One region of the Paenibacillus sp. FSL R5-0345 genome, then DNA from elsewhere that is predicted to be linked to it. Evidence: a T-box and tRNA genes for the amino acid it is inferred to sense, from the RefSeq annotation. Region 1 holds a T-box; the other holds one or more tRNA genes.
The links. The T-box of region 1 lies ahead of tyrS (tyrosine--tRNA ligase). A T-box ahead of a tRNA ligase gene usually reads a tRNA of that ligase, here a tRNA-Tyr.

Region 1 (7,427 bases):
CGGATGATGGACAAAATCATTAAAATAACGGCTCCACTGTCCGATCTATAATCGAGGGGATCTAAAATAGTTGGAATTATTGGGGAATCCTATTATAATGGGTTTCTTGATTCATAGAAATCATGAATATTTAACCAATTACATCCAGAGAAAAATGCGGGCGCGCAGACATTAGGAGGAAATGAAAAGTGGAACTTGGAGTTAGCACATTTGTTGAGACAACCCCCGATGCCCATACGGGTGAGACAATAAGTCATGCAGAGCGACTACGTGAAGTAGTGGAGGAAATTGTACTTGCCGAAGAGGTGGGGCTAGATGTATATGGAGTGGGAGAGCATCATCGTTCTGATTATGCGGCTTCATCACCTGCAGTTGTGTTAGCTGCGGCTGCATCGATGACTTCGAAAATTCGATTGACCAGTGCGGTAATGATATTGTCTTCAGCAGATCCTGTTCGTGTATTTCAAGACTTTGCAACGCTGGACGGGATATCAAACGGACGTGCGGAAATTATGATCGGCCGTGGTTCGTTTACAGAGTCCTTTCCTTTATTCGGTTACGATCTGAAGGATTATGAAGAGCTGTTCAATGAGAAGCTGGAATTGCTACTAGCTATTCAAAAGTCAGAAAAAGTAACCTGGAGCGGCAAACATCGCGCAGCCATAAACAATCTGGGAATTTACCCGCGACCGGTTCAAGATCCGCTGCCGATTTGGATTGGGAGTGCCGGAAGTCCAGAGTCTGCAATCCGCACAGGATCCTTAGGATTACCTTTTGTTTTAGCGATTATTGGGAATGTTAAACCGCTTGATTACGCGTCACATGTGCGGCTTTACAAGACAGCTGCGGCTGAAGCCGGGTACGATATCTCAAGCTTGCCTATTGCCTCACACTCTCACGGGTTTATTGCAGAGACTAATGAATTAGCGTTGGAGAAGTTTTTCCCTTCAACGCATGCTCGGACCAATGTGCGGGCGAAGGAAAAAGGGACACCTCCATACCATCGTTCCGATTATGATGCAGCTTGCAGCTTTGACGGTGCTCTGTACGTAGGTGATCCAGAAACTGTTGCTAACAAAATCATTCATCTTCGCAAGGAGGTGGGGATTACGCGATTCTTTTTACATGTGCCCCACGGTACGATGCCTCATGAGGATGTTATGCAAGCCATTAGACTGTTGGGAACGGAAGTAGCCCCTCGTGTTCGTGAAGAAATCGCGCGCTGGGAAGCAAGTAATCGTTAATGAGTAAGCTGCGTCCTTAGGACGCGGCTTTTTTTGTAAGGTATACTAAAGAAATGAATAACGTTTTAAGACACAGGAGGGGCAATGGAGACTATTCATTATTTATCTCAATTTAATTTGCTTCAATCGTTAGCGCTCGAAGATTTAATAGAAATGGAAGAGTTAACTCGCATAACAGTAGTCCCGAAAAATACATATATCCAAACACCGACAACCTTTTCTGAGGGATTATTTTTTGTGAAAAAAGGAAAGGTTCGCTTATACCGCTTGAATTCAGACGGGAAGCAGTTTACGTCGGATATTCTGAGTGAGGGTAATGTTTTTGGTGAAATGAATGTGATTTCGTTTGGAACCAGAGATCATTACATTGAAGCAATGGAAGAGTGTCATATCTGTACAATTGATTCTGTAAGATTTGAAGAATTCGTAGCTACTCGACCTAGATTCTTGATGTCGTTAATGCAAGTGTTGAGTGATCGAATAAAAAGTATGAGTCAGTTATCGCAAAATCTAGCCATCGGAAATCTCCATGATAAAATATTGTGCGTTCTCTTAAAGCTTTCTGATCAGTTAGGAGTTAAGAATGAGGATAATTTATTCAGAATTGATGTTCCGCTGTCACATCAAGAAATCGCTAATTTGATTGGTGCGAGCAGAGAAGCGGTTACGGTAGCGCTGCAAGAATTGGTGAAAGCTGAGGTGATTCAGACAGGGTTCAGAACTATCTATGTTCATCGAGACAAGATTTTGGAAAGAAATATAACATAGCAATCGAGATGTAAACGAGATTACAGCTTTATTTTTAGAAATAACGGTATCCTAAATATGACATGAAGGTGATTTAAGCTTTCAAATCATAGATGAAGGGACGATTTCTATGGAGCATAGGAAGGGAGCTCGAAAAGTTAGCGATATTCCGACTGAGGTTGTTGAACTGTTACATAAAGGACAATTACAGACTGTAAATTTAACGGAATGGCTTGCTGTGGATCATCTTGTGCTGCTGGAAAAAGTGATGGACGAGCTAGGTTTTGGACAGGAATCCAACCCTATTTTGCAAAGGCTGAGCGATTTATCCGAAAAGAGAATCATGAAGCTGATACCAGCCATTGCGCGTGAGTTACAACAGGTATTAGAGAGTAAATCTGAGCGGGAACAATCCTCTTTATTCACAGCTTTAGCGCAGCATCTTTCCGATAGTGTCCGCTGTTGGGCTGCCTATATGATAGGTCTAAATCAATCTTTAAGTTTATCGCAAAAGCTAACGGCTATCCGTCCTTTTGCAGCGGATGATCATTTTGGGGTACGCGAGATTTCATGGATGGCTTTAAGGGAATCAGTAATTACAGAGTTGCACGAATCTATTAAGTTATTAGAGCGCTGGGTTCATGATCAAGATCCGAATATAAGGAGATATGCGATCGAATTGACGCGGCCGCATGGTGTGTGGGCGAAGCATATTACTGCGCTTAAAGAGGACCCGGTAATTGCACTTCCGCTATTAGAACCACTGAAGTCAGATTCAGTGAAATACGTTCAGGATTCTGTAAGTAATTGGTTGAACGATGCGAGTAAAAGCAATCCGGATTGGGTGCTGCAGCTTAGTGAGAATTGGTTGATGTCCTCAGATACAAAGGCAACGAAACGGATCGTAACCCGGGCTACAAGAAGTATTACTAATCAATAATGAAAAAAAGGTTCACTTTTAATTGAGATAAAACGTCGTCACTTTGTTCATAAGTGAAGGCGTTTTTTATTGCTAAAAAAGGGGAAGGCAAGAATATCAAACGAGCAGTCTCAAAGGTGTTGGCTTGGATTATTAAAGGTACATAATCATTGCGATTTATTATTTAAAGTAAAAATAGAGAAAATATTTATATTGTTAATCCTTAAATCATCTGTTATACTCAAAAACACAAAATGTTATATAAACTAACATTAAAATAAGCTGAGGAGGATAAAATTATGAAAAAACAAACTTTTCGCAAAACCAGTGTTATTTTATCAGCGGTTTTACTAGCGGGAACATCATTTAATGTTATGTATGCTGACACAAATAAAGGTCAGAATACACCGATAACGCATGTGCTGAAGGCAAATTCTGAGACTGTTCGGTGGGGGAATATCGGTAAGGGTGATCCAGCTTTAACGGTACAATCAGGTGATATTGTAACGGTTGAAGCCATTACCCATCATTCCGGTGATGATTACGATCGAATGATTAAGGGGGATGCGGGAGTCGAAGATATTTTTCACTGGATAAAGGGGGAGAAGAACGAAGCGCTTCGCGGGCCAGGCGTACATATTATGACGGGACCTATTGCTGTAGAAGGTGCTGAACCAGGGGATGTTCTGGAAGTGAAAATTCTGGACATGAAGCTAAGACCTAATGGCAATGACAAATACGCTGGCAAAACCTATGGCGTGAATGCCGCGGCGAACTGGGGTTATCTGTACGGAGATATGGTGGAGGAGCCGAAAAAACGTGAAGTGGTCACCATCTATGAGATGGATACAGAGGGTGGAACAGATTATGCAACAGCTGTTTATAATTATAAATGGACTGTTCAGACTGATCCGGATGGTCAAGTGCACCCGACAATCGACTACCCAGGCGTAATTGTAGACCATAATACGATTGATAAGAACTTTGATGTATTGAAAGGTGTGAAAATTCCGGTACGTCTACACTTCGGTACAATGGGTGTTGCACCTAAAGAAGCGGACATCGTAGATTCAGTACCCCCTTCTTACAATGGTGGCAACGTAGATGATTGGCGTATTACTGAAGGTGCAACGATGTATTATCCTGTATCTGTACCAGGGGCGCTACTGTCGATTGGTGATCCGCATGCGGGGCAAGGGGATGCCGAAATTAACGGAACTGCTATCGAGACATCCGTGACGGGTGATATTCAAGTCGTTCTTCATAAAAAAGCGACGCTTAACAAAAAACTGAATGGATTAAGTTTCCCATTACTAGAGAACGAGAATGAATGGGTCGTACATGGGTTCAGTTACGCGAATTATTTGGAGGCACTTGGAGCTAGTGCACAAAAAGATATCTTTAAAAACTCATCCATCGACAAAGCGATGAAAGATGCTGCTCATAAAACAAAAGATTTTTTAATGGACGGAATGAATTTGAGCGAGGATGAAGCGTACTCCCTGATGTCTGTGTCAACGGATTTCGGAATCACACAAGTAGTGGATGGAAACTGGGGAGTGCATGCTTTGATCGATAAAGGTCAATTCGGTGATTCGGAGCGTAAGGCTGTGGGATTACGTAGCAGCTTTGAAGGTTTTGGTGCGAAGGTGAGTTGGAAACCGACTACTCAGACAGTTACTATAAGCTACAATAACAATGTGCTTGAGATGAAAGTCGGGGCGACGACAGGAGTGTACAATGGTGAAATCGTTAAGCTCGTTGCTCCAATAGAAGTTGTAAAAGAGAAGATTGAGGTCAGCGAATATTTTGCGAATTTTTATAAAGCTAAGCTATCTAAAACAGAGTAGAGTGAATTAATTAGCAATTATTCGATTATATCCTTCAGTATCCATTTAAGAAAAAGAACCGTCTTATTTAGCCGGTTCTTTTTTTATATATTTAGACCATCCTGATTTTTGTGGCGCTTTAATAAAATTTGGTTTTCTACACGTACTAGACCATCCAGACAGTAGATTGATTCATGCATAAACCGTTCCATCTCTTCAAGATTCTCAACCAGAATATGGATGTGAAGAATGCAAGGACCAGTCATTTCATAAAGTACTGCAACGCGTTCGTTTTCTTTCAGGACTTCGACAATATGATTTAAATGAGCAGGCTCTACTTCAAGTTCCAGATAAGCGGAAATTTTCTTGCCAAGCTTCTCCGCGCTAATGACAATAGAAAATTGCTCAATGATTCCTTGGTTGACGAGCCGATCAATACGGTCTTTTACCGCTACACTGGATAAATTAACTTCTTTAGCCAGATCAGTATAGGATATTCTGCTGTTTTGGGCCAGCCGCTGCAAAATATGATTATCGATAGGATCAAGCATGCGGATTCGTTCACCTCTTTTTCCGTAATTGTAACAGAAAAAAGATGGAAATGCCTAGTAGTGCATCACAGCAGGAGTGTGTCTTAGGATTCTCAGCTTAAGATAGTTGACATTGAAGAATTATTTCTCTATACTGGCTGTAATCTTATAAACGATATACGTTGAAGAAGCCCAGTAGTAGCTTAGTCCCTGTTCCAGAAAGCCGGGGGTTGATGAAACCCGGTACACACTAAGAGTACGAATTACACTTTGGAGTATCTCGGCTAACCCCGAGCGGAATGGCGAACGATATCTCGTCACGAGTGGCATCAATGCTGTGCTTTAGCTTAATGTTTCATTGATGCAATCTGGGTGGTAACACGGTTATTCAATCGTCCCTATGTCTACAATAGACAAGGGGCGATTTTTTGTTTTTTAAATATAAGGGTTTATATGTTTCACTTCATCAATAGGTTATCTACTAATTTAAGGGGTGTTAGGCAATGAATATTATCGACGAACTAGAATGGCGCGATGCCATCAATCAACAAACCGATGCCGAAGGGCTTAAAGAATTGACCAACCAGAAATCCGTTTCAGTGTACTGCGGTGTAGATCCAACGGGTGACAGTATGCATATTGGCCACTTGATTCCGTTCATGGTACTCAAGAGATTCCAACTTGCGGGACACCGCCCAGTAATTCTAATTGGTGGTGCTACTGGTACGATCGGTGATCCAAGTGGACGCCAGTCCGAGCGCTCTTTGCAAACATTGGAGCAAGTGCAAGCGAATGTTGATGCACTTACTGCTCAGATGAAAAAACTGTTCGTGACCGATGGCGATAATCAAATCCGCATGGTCAACAACTACGATTGGACGCATAAAATCAATGTTATCGAATTTTTGCGTGACTACGGGAAGAACTTCAGCATCAATTCGATGCTTGCCAAGGATGTTGTAGCGAGCAGATTGGACAGCGGAATTTCCTTTACAGAATTCTCCTACCAAATCCTGCAATCTCTAGATTACCTGCATCTATACAAACATGAAGATGTGCAGCTGCAAATTGGTGGCTCGGATCAGTGGGGGAACATTACAAGCGGTCTGGATTTAATCCGTAGAAAAGAAGGCTCTGAGGCTGTAGCATTTGGACTTACTATCCCACTGATGTTGAAAGCCGATGGTACGAAATTCGGTAAATCAGCTGGGGGAGCCATTTGGCTGGATCCGAACAAAACGACGGCATTTGAGTTCTACCAGTTCTGGGCGAACACTGATGACCGTGATGTTGTGAAATACTTGAAGTACTTTACATTCCTGTCTAAAGAGCAAATTGATGCGCTTGCTGAAAAAGTACAGACCGAACCGCATAAACGTGAAGCGCAAAAAACACTTGCCGAAGAAATGACAAGATTCGTGCATGGTGAAGAATTACTAGAGCAAGCTAAACGCATTACTGCTGCTTTGTTCAGTGGAGATATCAAGTCCCTAACTGCTGATGAGATCGAGCAAGGCTTCAAGGAAATGCCGACTTACGAAACGACTTTGGAATCCAAGAATATCGTGGAATGGCTAGTTGATCTCGGTATTGAGCCATCCAAGCGTCAAGCGCGTGAGGATATCACCAAAGGAGCAATCTCCATGAATGGTGAGAAAGTTAGCGATGTTGGACTTGAAGTTACAGCTAGCGAAGCTATCGGTGGCCGGTTTATCATTATCCGTAAAGGGAAGAAAAACTACAGCTTGGTGAAATTGTCCTAGAGGAAATAGTGCGAAAAAGCCTTCCTTATATGTATAAGGGAGGCTTTTTGTTAGGATTGATATTCTCATTCTGTGATTAGGGACTTTTTTTCGACGTATTAAATTGAAAATCGAAAGGTAAAATAGTGAAAATTATGTTAAGCTTAGGATTCGTGTGATTTATGGATTAACATGATAGTCTGAAACCATATTGGAAAATTAGGAGTGGTAATTTGAGAAGACAAAAACCAATGACCATGGAAGAATTGATGAATGAGCTACAAGGTCAGAAAATGAATCAAGAAGATCCCAATCACATCTCTTTTGAGAAGTTGTTTAATGAAGCGTTTATGAGTAAGTATTCCAATTGCAAGAGCTTCGATGAGTTTCTAATCAAAGGGAACTTTCAAGTAAAG
Region 2 (7,427 bases), 3.0 Mb from region 1:
CACGTGTAGCGGTGAAATGCGTAGATATGTGGAGGAACACCAGTGGCGAAGGCGACTTTCTGGGCTGTAACTGACGCTGAGGCGCGAAAGCGTGGGGAGCAAACAGGATTAGATACCCTGGTAGTCCACGCCGTAAACGATGAGTGCTAGGTGTTAGGGGTTTCGATACCCTTGGTGCCGAAGTTAACACAGTAAGCACTCCGCCTGGGGAGTACGGTCGCAAGACTGAAACTCAAAGGAATTGACGGGGACCCGCACAAGCAGTGGAGTATGTGGTTTAATTCGAAGCAACGCGAAGAACCTTACCAGGTCTTGACATCCCTCTGAATCTGCTAGAGATAGCAGCGGCCTTCGGGACAGAGGAGACAGGTGGTGCATGGTTGTCGTCAGCTCGTGTCGTGAGATGTTGGGTTAAGTCCCGCAACGAGCGCAACCCTTAACTTTAGTTGCCAGCAAGTAATGTTGGGCACTCTAGAGTGACTGCCGGTGACAAACCGGAGGAAGGTGGGGATGACGTCAAATCATCATGCCCCTTATGACCTGGGCTACACACGTACTACAATGGCCGGTACAACGGGAAGCGAAGCCGCGAGGTGGAGCCAATCCCATCAAAGCCGGTCTCAGTTCGGATTGCAGGCTGCAACTCGCCTGCATGAAGTCGGAATTGCTAGTAATCGCGGATCAGCATGCCGCGGTGAATACGTTCCCGGGTCTTGTACACACCGCCCGTCACACCACGAGAGTTTACAACACCCGAAGTCGGTGGGGTAACCCGCAAGGGAGCCAGCCGCCGAAGGTGGGGTAGATGATTGGGGTGAAGTCGTAACAAGGTAGCCGTATCGGAAGGTGCGGCTGGATCACCTCCTTTCTATGGAGAATCGTCTTCTGCAATGAAGACATTCAAATCGGAAGTTAAACTTCCATAATAGAACCTTCGGGTTCGAACACTCACTCGTGTTCAGTTTTGAAAGAGTAAGTCTCTTTCATATGCGTTTGGTGGCGATAGCGGAGGGGTTCCACACGTACCCATCCCGAACACGACCGTTAAGCCCTCCAGCGCCGATGGTACTTGGACCGAAGGGTCCTGGGAGAGTAGGACGCCGCCAAGCGAACAACCACTTTGGTTGATTCACAATATTATATATGTTATATGGGCTTTTAGCTCAGTTGGTTAGAGCGCACCTCTGATAAGGGTGAGGTCGGTGGTTCGAGTCCACCAAGGCCCACCATATAACTTATATCCCTTTATGGGGCCATAGCTCAGCTGGGAGAGCGCCTGCCTTGCAAGCAGGAGGTCAGCGGTTCGATCCCGCTTGGCTCCACCATAATTTTTAAATTCAATACTTTCTTTAACATTGATCCTTGAAAACTGGATACCGAAACGAATTTGCGTTTTAGAACATCTTTTAGCAACTTGCGTAAACAAGTAAATGTTATTAGTGAGATGATTCCAAGAGAGATATCGTATGATATTTTCCTGCGGAAAAATCAAGGTTAAGCTAATAAGAGCACACGGAGGATGCCTAGGCGCCAGGAGCCGACGAAGGACGTGGCGAACAACGAAACTGCCTCGGGGAGCTGTAAGCAAGCTTTGATCCGGGGGTGTCCGAATGGGGAAACCCAGCTGTGGTAATTCGCAGTTACTCACACCTGAATACATAGGGTGTGTAGAGGCAGACCAGGGGAACTGAAACATCTAAGTACCCTGAGGAAGAGAAAACAATAGTGATTCCGTCAGTAGCGGCGAGCGAACGCGGAACAGCCTAAACCTAAGAGCTTGCTCTTAGGGGTTGTGGGACGTCTCACATGGAGTTACAAAGGAATATGGTAGGCGAAGAGGTCTGGAAAGGCCCGCGATAGAGGTGAAAGCCCTGTAGCCTAAACTGTGTTCTCTCCGAGACGGATCCCGAGTAGTGCGGGGCACGTGAAACCCCGTATGAATCCAGCAGGACCATCTGCTAAGGCTAAATACTACCTGGCGACCGATAGTGAAACAGTACCGTGAGGGAAAGGTGAAAAGCACCCCGGAAGGGGAGTGAAATAGAACCTGAAACCGTGTGCTTACAAAAAGTCAGAGCCCTATTAATGGGTGATGGCGTGCCTTTTGTAGAATGAACCGGCGAGTTACGTTTAACATGCAAGGTTAAGTCGAGAAGACGGAGCCGCAGCGAAAGCGAGTCTGAATAGGGCGAATGAGTATGTGGACGTAGACCCGAAACCGTGTGATCTACCCCTGTCCAGGGTGAAGGTGCGGTAACACGCACTGGAGGCCCGAACCCACGCACGTTGAAAAGTGCGGGGATGAGGTGGGGGTAGCGGAGAAATTCCAATCGAACTCGGAGATAGCTGGTTCTCCCCGAAATAGCTTTAGGGCTAGCCTCGGTATAAGAGTAGTGGAGGTAGAGCACTGATTGGGTGCGGGGTCCGCAAGGATTACCAAGCTCAGTCAAACTCCGAATGCCATATACTTATTGCCGGGAGTCAGACAGTGAGTGCTAAGATCCATTGTCAAAAGGGAAACAGCCCAGACCATCAGCTAAGGTCCCCAAGTGTGTGTTAAGTGGGAAAGGATGTGGAGTTGCACAGACAACCAGGATGTTGGCTTAGAAGCAGCCACCATTGAAAGAGTGCGTAATAGCTCACTGGTCGAGTGACTCTGCGCCGAAAATGTAACGGGGCTAAACACACCACCGAAGCTATGGCTAGATACGTATGTATCTGGGGTAGGGGAGCGTTGTATGTGGGTTGAAGGTGTACCGTAAGGAGCGCTGGACAGCATACAAGTGAGAATGCCGGTATGAGTAACGAAAAGATCAGTGAGAATCTGATCCGCCGAAAGCCCAAGGTTTCCTGAGGAAGGCTCGTCCGCTCAGGGTAAGTCGGGACCTAAGGCGAGGCCGAAAGGCGTAGTCGAAGGACAACAGTTTGAAATTACTGTACCACCGTAATCCGCTATGAGCGATGGGGTGACGCAGGAGGGTAGTGACGCGGACTGATGGATATGTCCGTCTAAGCAGTGAGGCTGATGTGTAGGCAAATCCGCACATCATTAAGGCTGGGCTGTGATGGGGAGCGAAAATTGTAGTAGCGAAGGTCATGATCTCACACTGCCAAGAAAAGCCTCTAGCCAGGAGAAGGTGCCCGTACCGCAAACCGACACAGGTAGGCGAGAAGAGAATTCTAAGGCGCGCGGAAGAACTCTCGTTAAGGAACTCGGCAAAATGACCCCGTAACTTCGGGAGAAGGGGTGCCCCGGTAGTGTGAATAGCACGAGGGGGCCGCAGTGAAAAGGCCCAAGCGACTGTTTAGCAAAAACACAGGTCTGTGCGAAGCCGCAAGGCGAAGTATACGGGCTGACGCCTGCCCGGTGCTGGAAGGTTAAGGGGAGTGGTTAGGAGCAATCCGAAGCTATGAACCGAAGCCCCAGTAAACGGCGGCCGTAACTATAACGGTCCTAAGGTAGCGAAATTCCTTGTCAGGTAAATTCTGACCCGCACGAATGGCGTAACGACTTGGGCGCTGTCTCAACGAGAGATCCGGTGAAATTTTAATACCTGTGAAGATGCAGGTTACCCGCGACAAGACGGAAAGACCCCATGGAGCTTTACTGCAGCTTGATATTGAATTTGGGTACGATCTGTACAGGATAGGTGGGAGCCGTAGAAATCGGAGCGCAAGCTTCGGTGGAGGCGCCGTTGGGATACCACCCTGATCGTATCTAGGTTCTAACCTAGTGCCCTAATCGGGTACGGGGACCGTGTCAGGCGGGCAGTTTGACTGGGGCGGTCGCCTCCTAAAGAGTAACGGAGGCGTTCCAAGGTTCCCTCAGAATGGTTGGAAATCATTCGAAGAGTGCAAAGGCATAAGGGAGCTTGACTGCGAGACCTACAAGTCGAGCAGGGACGAAAGTCGGACTTAGTGATCCGGTGGTACCGCATGGAAGGGCCATCGCTCAACGGATAAAAGCTACCCTGGGGATAACAGGCTTATCTCCCCCAAGAGTCCACATCGACGGGGAGGTTTGGCACCTCGATGTCGGCTCATCGCATCCTGGGGCTGAAGTAGGTCCCAAGGGTTGGGCTGTTCGCCCATTAAAGCGGTACGCGAGCTGGGTTCAGAACGTCGTGAGACAGTTCGGTCCCTATCTGTCGTGGGCGCAGGAAATTTGAGAGGAGCTGTCCTTAGTACGAGAGGACCGGGATGGACGTACCGCTGGTGCACCAGTTGTTTCGCCAGAAGCATGGCTGGGTAGCTACGTACGGACGGGATAAGCGCTGAAAGCATCTAAGCGTGAAGCCCCCCTCAAGATGAGATTTCCCAATTAGTAAGACCCCTTGAAGACGACGAGGTAGATAGGTTGGAGGTGGAAGTGCAGTAATGCATGGAGCTGACCAATACTAATCGGTCGAGGGCTTATCCTATACTTAAAATGCAAATTCAATTCGGATTCAGTTTTCAGGGAGTCAAATTCCTGTTTGGATTGCTGTGGTACTGATATCGTTTGGAGAGATACCCAAGTGGCTATAAGGGGACCCTCTGCTAAGGGGTTAGACTGCGTAAGCGGTGCGTGGGTTCGAATCCCACTCTCTCCGCCATTTTCAATCCATAGCATTTCTAATTATTGTGGCGGTGTAGCTCAGCTGGCTAGAGCGTACGGTTCATACCCGTGAGGTCGGGGGTTCGATCCCCTTCGCCGCTACCATAATACCTGGAGGCTTAGCTCAGCTGGGAGAGCATCTGCCTTACAAGCAGAGGGTCGGGGGTTCGATCCCCTCAGCCTCCACCATTATTACTTTTTTAGAAACACTTTTTACACCGTGCCGGTGTAGCTCAACTGGTAGAGCAACTGACTTGTAATCAGTAGGTTGGGGGTTCAAGTCCTCTCGCCGGCACCATTATTACTAATGCGGAACCGTGGTGTAGTTGGCCTAACATGCCTGCCTGTCACGCAGGAGATCGCGAGTTCGAATCTCGTCGGTTCCGCCATTTTTTCCACAAGATTAGGGTGGGAAGTTTAATACTACCACTTTATTTTTATGTCAATTTAATATGGCTCGATAGCTCAGTCGGTAGAGCAGAGGACTGAAAATCCTCGTGTCGGCGGTTCGAATCCGTCTCGAGCCACTTTTCCCTGGGGGATTAGCGAAGTGGCCAAACGCATCAGACTGTAAATCTGCTCACGTACGTGTTCGGTGGTTCGAATCCATCATCCCCCACCATTTATGAGCCATTAGCTCAGTTGGTAGAGCACCTGACTTTTAATCAGGGTGTCGAAGGTTCGAGTCCTTCATGGCTCATCCCAAACAGAAAGTCATCACCATAAGGTGATGGCTTTTTTTGTGTTTTGAAGTTGTATTATAGTAGCGCGCTAATGTAGCGATTAACATAATATAAGAGAATATGCTAAAATAGGCGAAAAGAGCAAAAGTGGTGGAGCATGGTGACTATGGATAGTGAGACATTGCGGAAAAAATTAGAGCAGCTCACCGGAAAGAGAACCGGAATCAAGCAGTTAGGGAGGCAGCATTCAGCTTCTCTTTTTAGCATGGGATTAGAAGCGCAGGATCAGCTGGTAATCCATGAGGGCCATCTCTGGGCACCTTTGTATGAGAGTGACGGACGTATAACCGCCGTTTGGGTAGAAATGGAAGGACTAAGCTCTCTGGAAGTACAATTGGTCAATTATGCAGTTCGGAATTTTGCTATTGCACTTAAAGCTACAGGGCTTAGAGAAGAAGGCGAAGTTGAGGCGCGGCAGCTTGGCGCCTGGTTAAACACAGAGCTAGAGCAAGAGAAGAATGATACTGAGATTCCGGATGAGATGACCTTAAAGGGGCGTCTGTTCGGTGACATGATTCCATTCCTACTTAGTAGTGAGATTGCACACAGCCCACAGATAACTTATCGTTCACTGATGAAATTGTTGCGCAGCTATTTTGAGAACGAAATCCTGCTTATTCCTCTTCAAGAAAAGGAATGGTTAATTTTAGCCCGTAAAGAATTGCTTATGGGCGGGGATGATAAGGATGATGAAGAAGAGAGTGTAGATGATCTTCTAGCACAGACTAGTATGGGTTTACATGAGCTGATAGCAAGTGAATGGGTAGGTGTATTCCATTTGGCGGTGGCTCCGGCTATTGTCCCTGTTAAGGGATTAACAGGATCTGTGGCTTTGCTCAGGGAGACGATTGTACTTGGTCGTATTTTTCAAGTAGGAGAGTATATTCATTTACCTTGGGAGCTGCATTTGGAACGTTTGGTTAACAGCATACCTGACGTACGCCGTAAACAGCTGCTTGGACAAATTGGTGATTATTCCTCTGTACTATCAGATAAAGAAATGCTGCTGACCTTAGAGACTTTCTTCGAGATGGACTGTAATGTAAGTGAAACCGCCAAGAAGCTATATATCCATCGTAATACGCTGCTATACCGTCTGGATAAGATAAAACAAGAGACTGGGGCAGATGTAAGAAGCTTTGGAGACGCTGCTATTGTGAAGCTTACTATGCTTTTGTATAAAGTGACGAAAAGGAAATAGGTTTTTTGTGAACCTTACAAATAGCCATCGTGTCACGACTGGGGTAATATAAATGTACAAGGAAACAGAATTTTTATTTTAACTAATTAATAATTAACTCGAGGGGGAAATACAATGGCAGGCGTACGTTTAGAGCATATTTTCAAAAAATACCCGGGTTCAGATAAAGCGACAGTAATCGATATCAATCTTGATATTAAAGATAAGGAATTTCTAGTATTGGTTGGACCTTCCGGTTGCGGTAAATCCACAACTTTGCGTATGATCGCTGGTTTGGAAGAAATCTCTGAAGGTAAAATGTACATTGGCGATCGTGTAGTTAACGACGTTGCACCTAAAGACCGCGATATCGCGATGGTATTCCAATCCTACGCCCTGTATCCGCATATGAGCGTATACCAAAACATGGCTTTCGGTTTGAAACTTCGTAAAGTGAAGAAGGATGAAATCGACAAGAAAGTTCGCGAAGCTGCTAAAATTCTCGATATCGAGCATTTGCTAGATCGTAAACCAAAAGCGCTTTCCGGTGGTCAACGCCAACGTGTCGCTTTGGGACGCGCTATCGTACGTGATCCACAAGTCTTCTTGATGGATGAGCCTCTTTCCAACTTGGATGCTAAACTTCGTGGTCAAATGCGTGCTGAAATCACTAAACTGGTTAAGCGCCTTGAAACCACTTGTATCTACGTAACGCATGACCAAACAGAAGCTATGACAATGGGTGATCGCATCGTAGTTATGTATGATGGTATCATTCAACAAGCAGCTTCCCCTGAAGAGTTGTACAATGAACCTACAAACTTGTTCGTAGCTGGATTTATCGGATCCCCTACAATGAACTTTATCAATGGTACTTTGTCTGAAGTAAGCGGTTCTATCCGTTTCC

Region 2: it has a tRNA-Tyr gene. The T-box ahead of tyrS (tyrosine--tRNA ligase) is inferred to sense a tRNA for this amino acid. The anticodon was not compared.

Annotation. Positions count from the first base shown of each region.
Region 1 covers NZ_CP009281.1:3,907,148-3,914,574, reverse strand. Annotated here, with positions in the region: gene R50345_RS17260 (LLM class flavin-dependent oxidoreductase) at 189-1,244, shown strand; gene R50345_RS17255 (Crp/Fnr family transcriptional regulator) at 1,329-2,012, shown strand; gene R50345_RS17250 (DNA alkylation repair protein) at 2,122-2,931, shown strand; gene R50345_RS17245 (acetamidase/formamidase family protein) at 3,210-4,760, shown strand; gene R50345_RS17240 (Lrp/AsnC family transcriptional regulator) at 4,844-5,290, opposite strand; T-box leader at 5,443-5,672, shown strand; gene tyrS (tyrosine--tRNA ligase) at 5,773-7,032, shown strand; gene R50345_RS17230 (hypothetical protein) at 7,263-7,427, shown strand, end outside.
Region 2 covers NZ_CP009281.1:142,793-150,219, forward strand. Annotated here, with positions in the region: rRNA gene R50345_RS00680 (16S ribosomal RNA) at 1-868, shown strand, start outside; rRNA gene rrf (5S ribosomal RNA) at 993-1,109, shown strand; tRNA gene R50345_RS00690 (tRNA-Ile) at 1,153-1,229, shown strand; tRNA gene R50345_RS00695 (tRNA-Ala) at 1,250-1,325, shown strand; rRNA gene R50345_RS00700 (23S ribosomal RNA) at 1,493-4,421, shown strand; tRNA gene R50345_RS00705 (tRNA-Ser) at 4,504-4,595, shown strand; tRNA gene R50345_RS00710 (tRNA-Met) at 4,626-4,702, shown strand; tRNA gene R50345_RS00715 (tRNA-Val) at 4,711-4,786, shown strand; tRNA gene R50345_RS00720 (tRNA-Thr) at 4,820-4,895, shown strand; tRNA gene R50345_RS00725 (tRNA-Asp) at 4,909-4,986, shown strand; tRNA gene R50345_RS00730 (tRNA-Phe) at 5,052-5,124, shown strand; tRNA gene R50345_RS00735 (tRNA-Tyr) at 5,134-5,219, shown strand; tRNA gene R50345_RS00740 (tRNA-Lys) at 5,225-5,297, shown strand; gene R50345_RS00745 (PucR family transcriptional regulator) at 5,447-6,541, shown strand; gene R50345_RS00750 (ABC transporter ATP-binding protein) at 6,656-7,427, shown strand, end outside.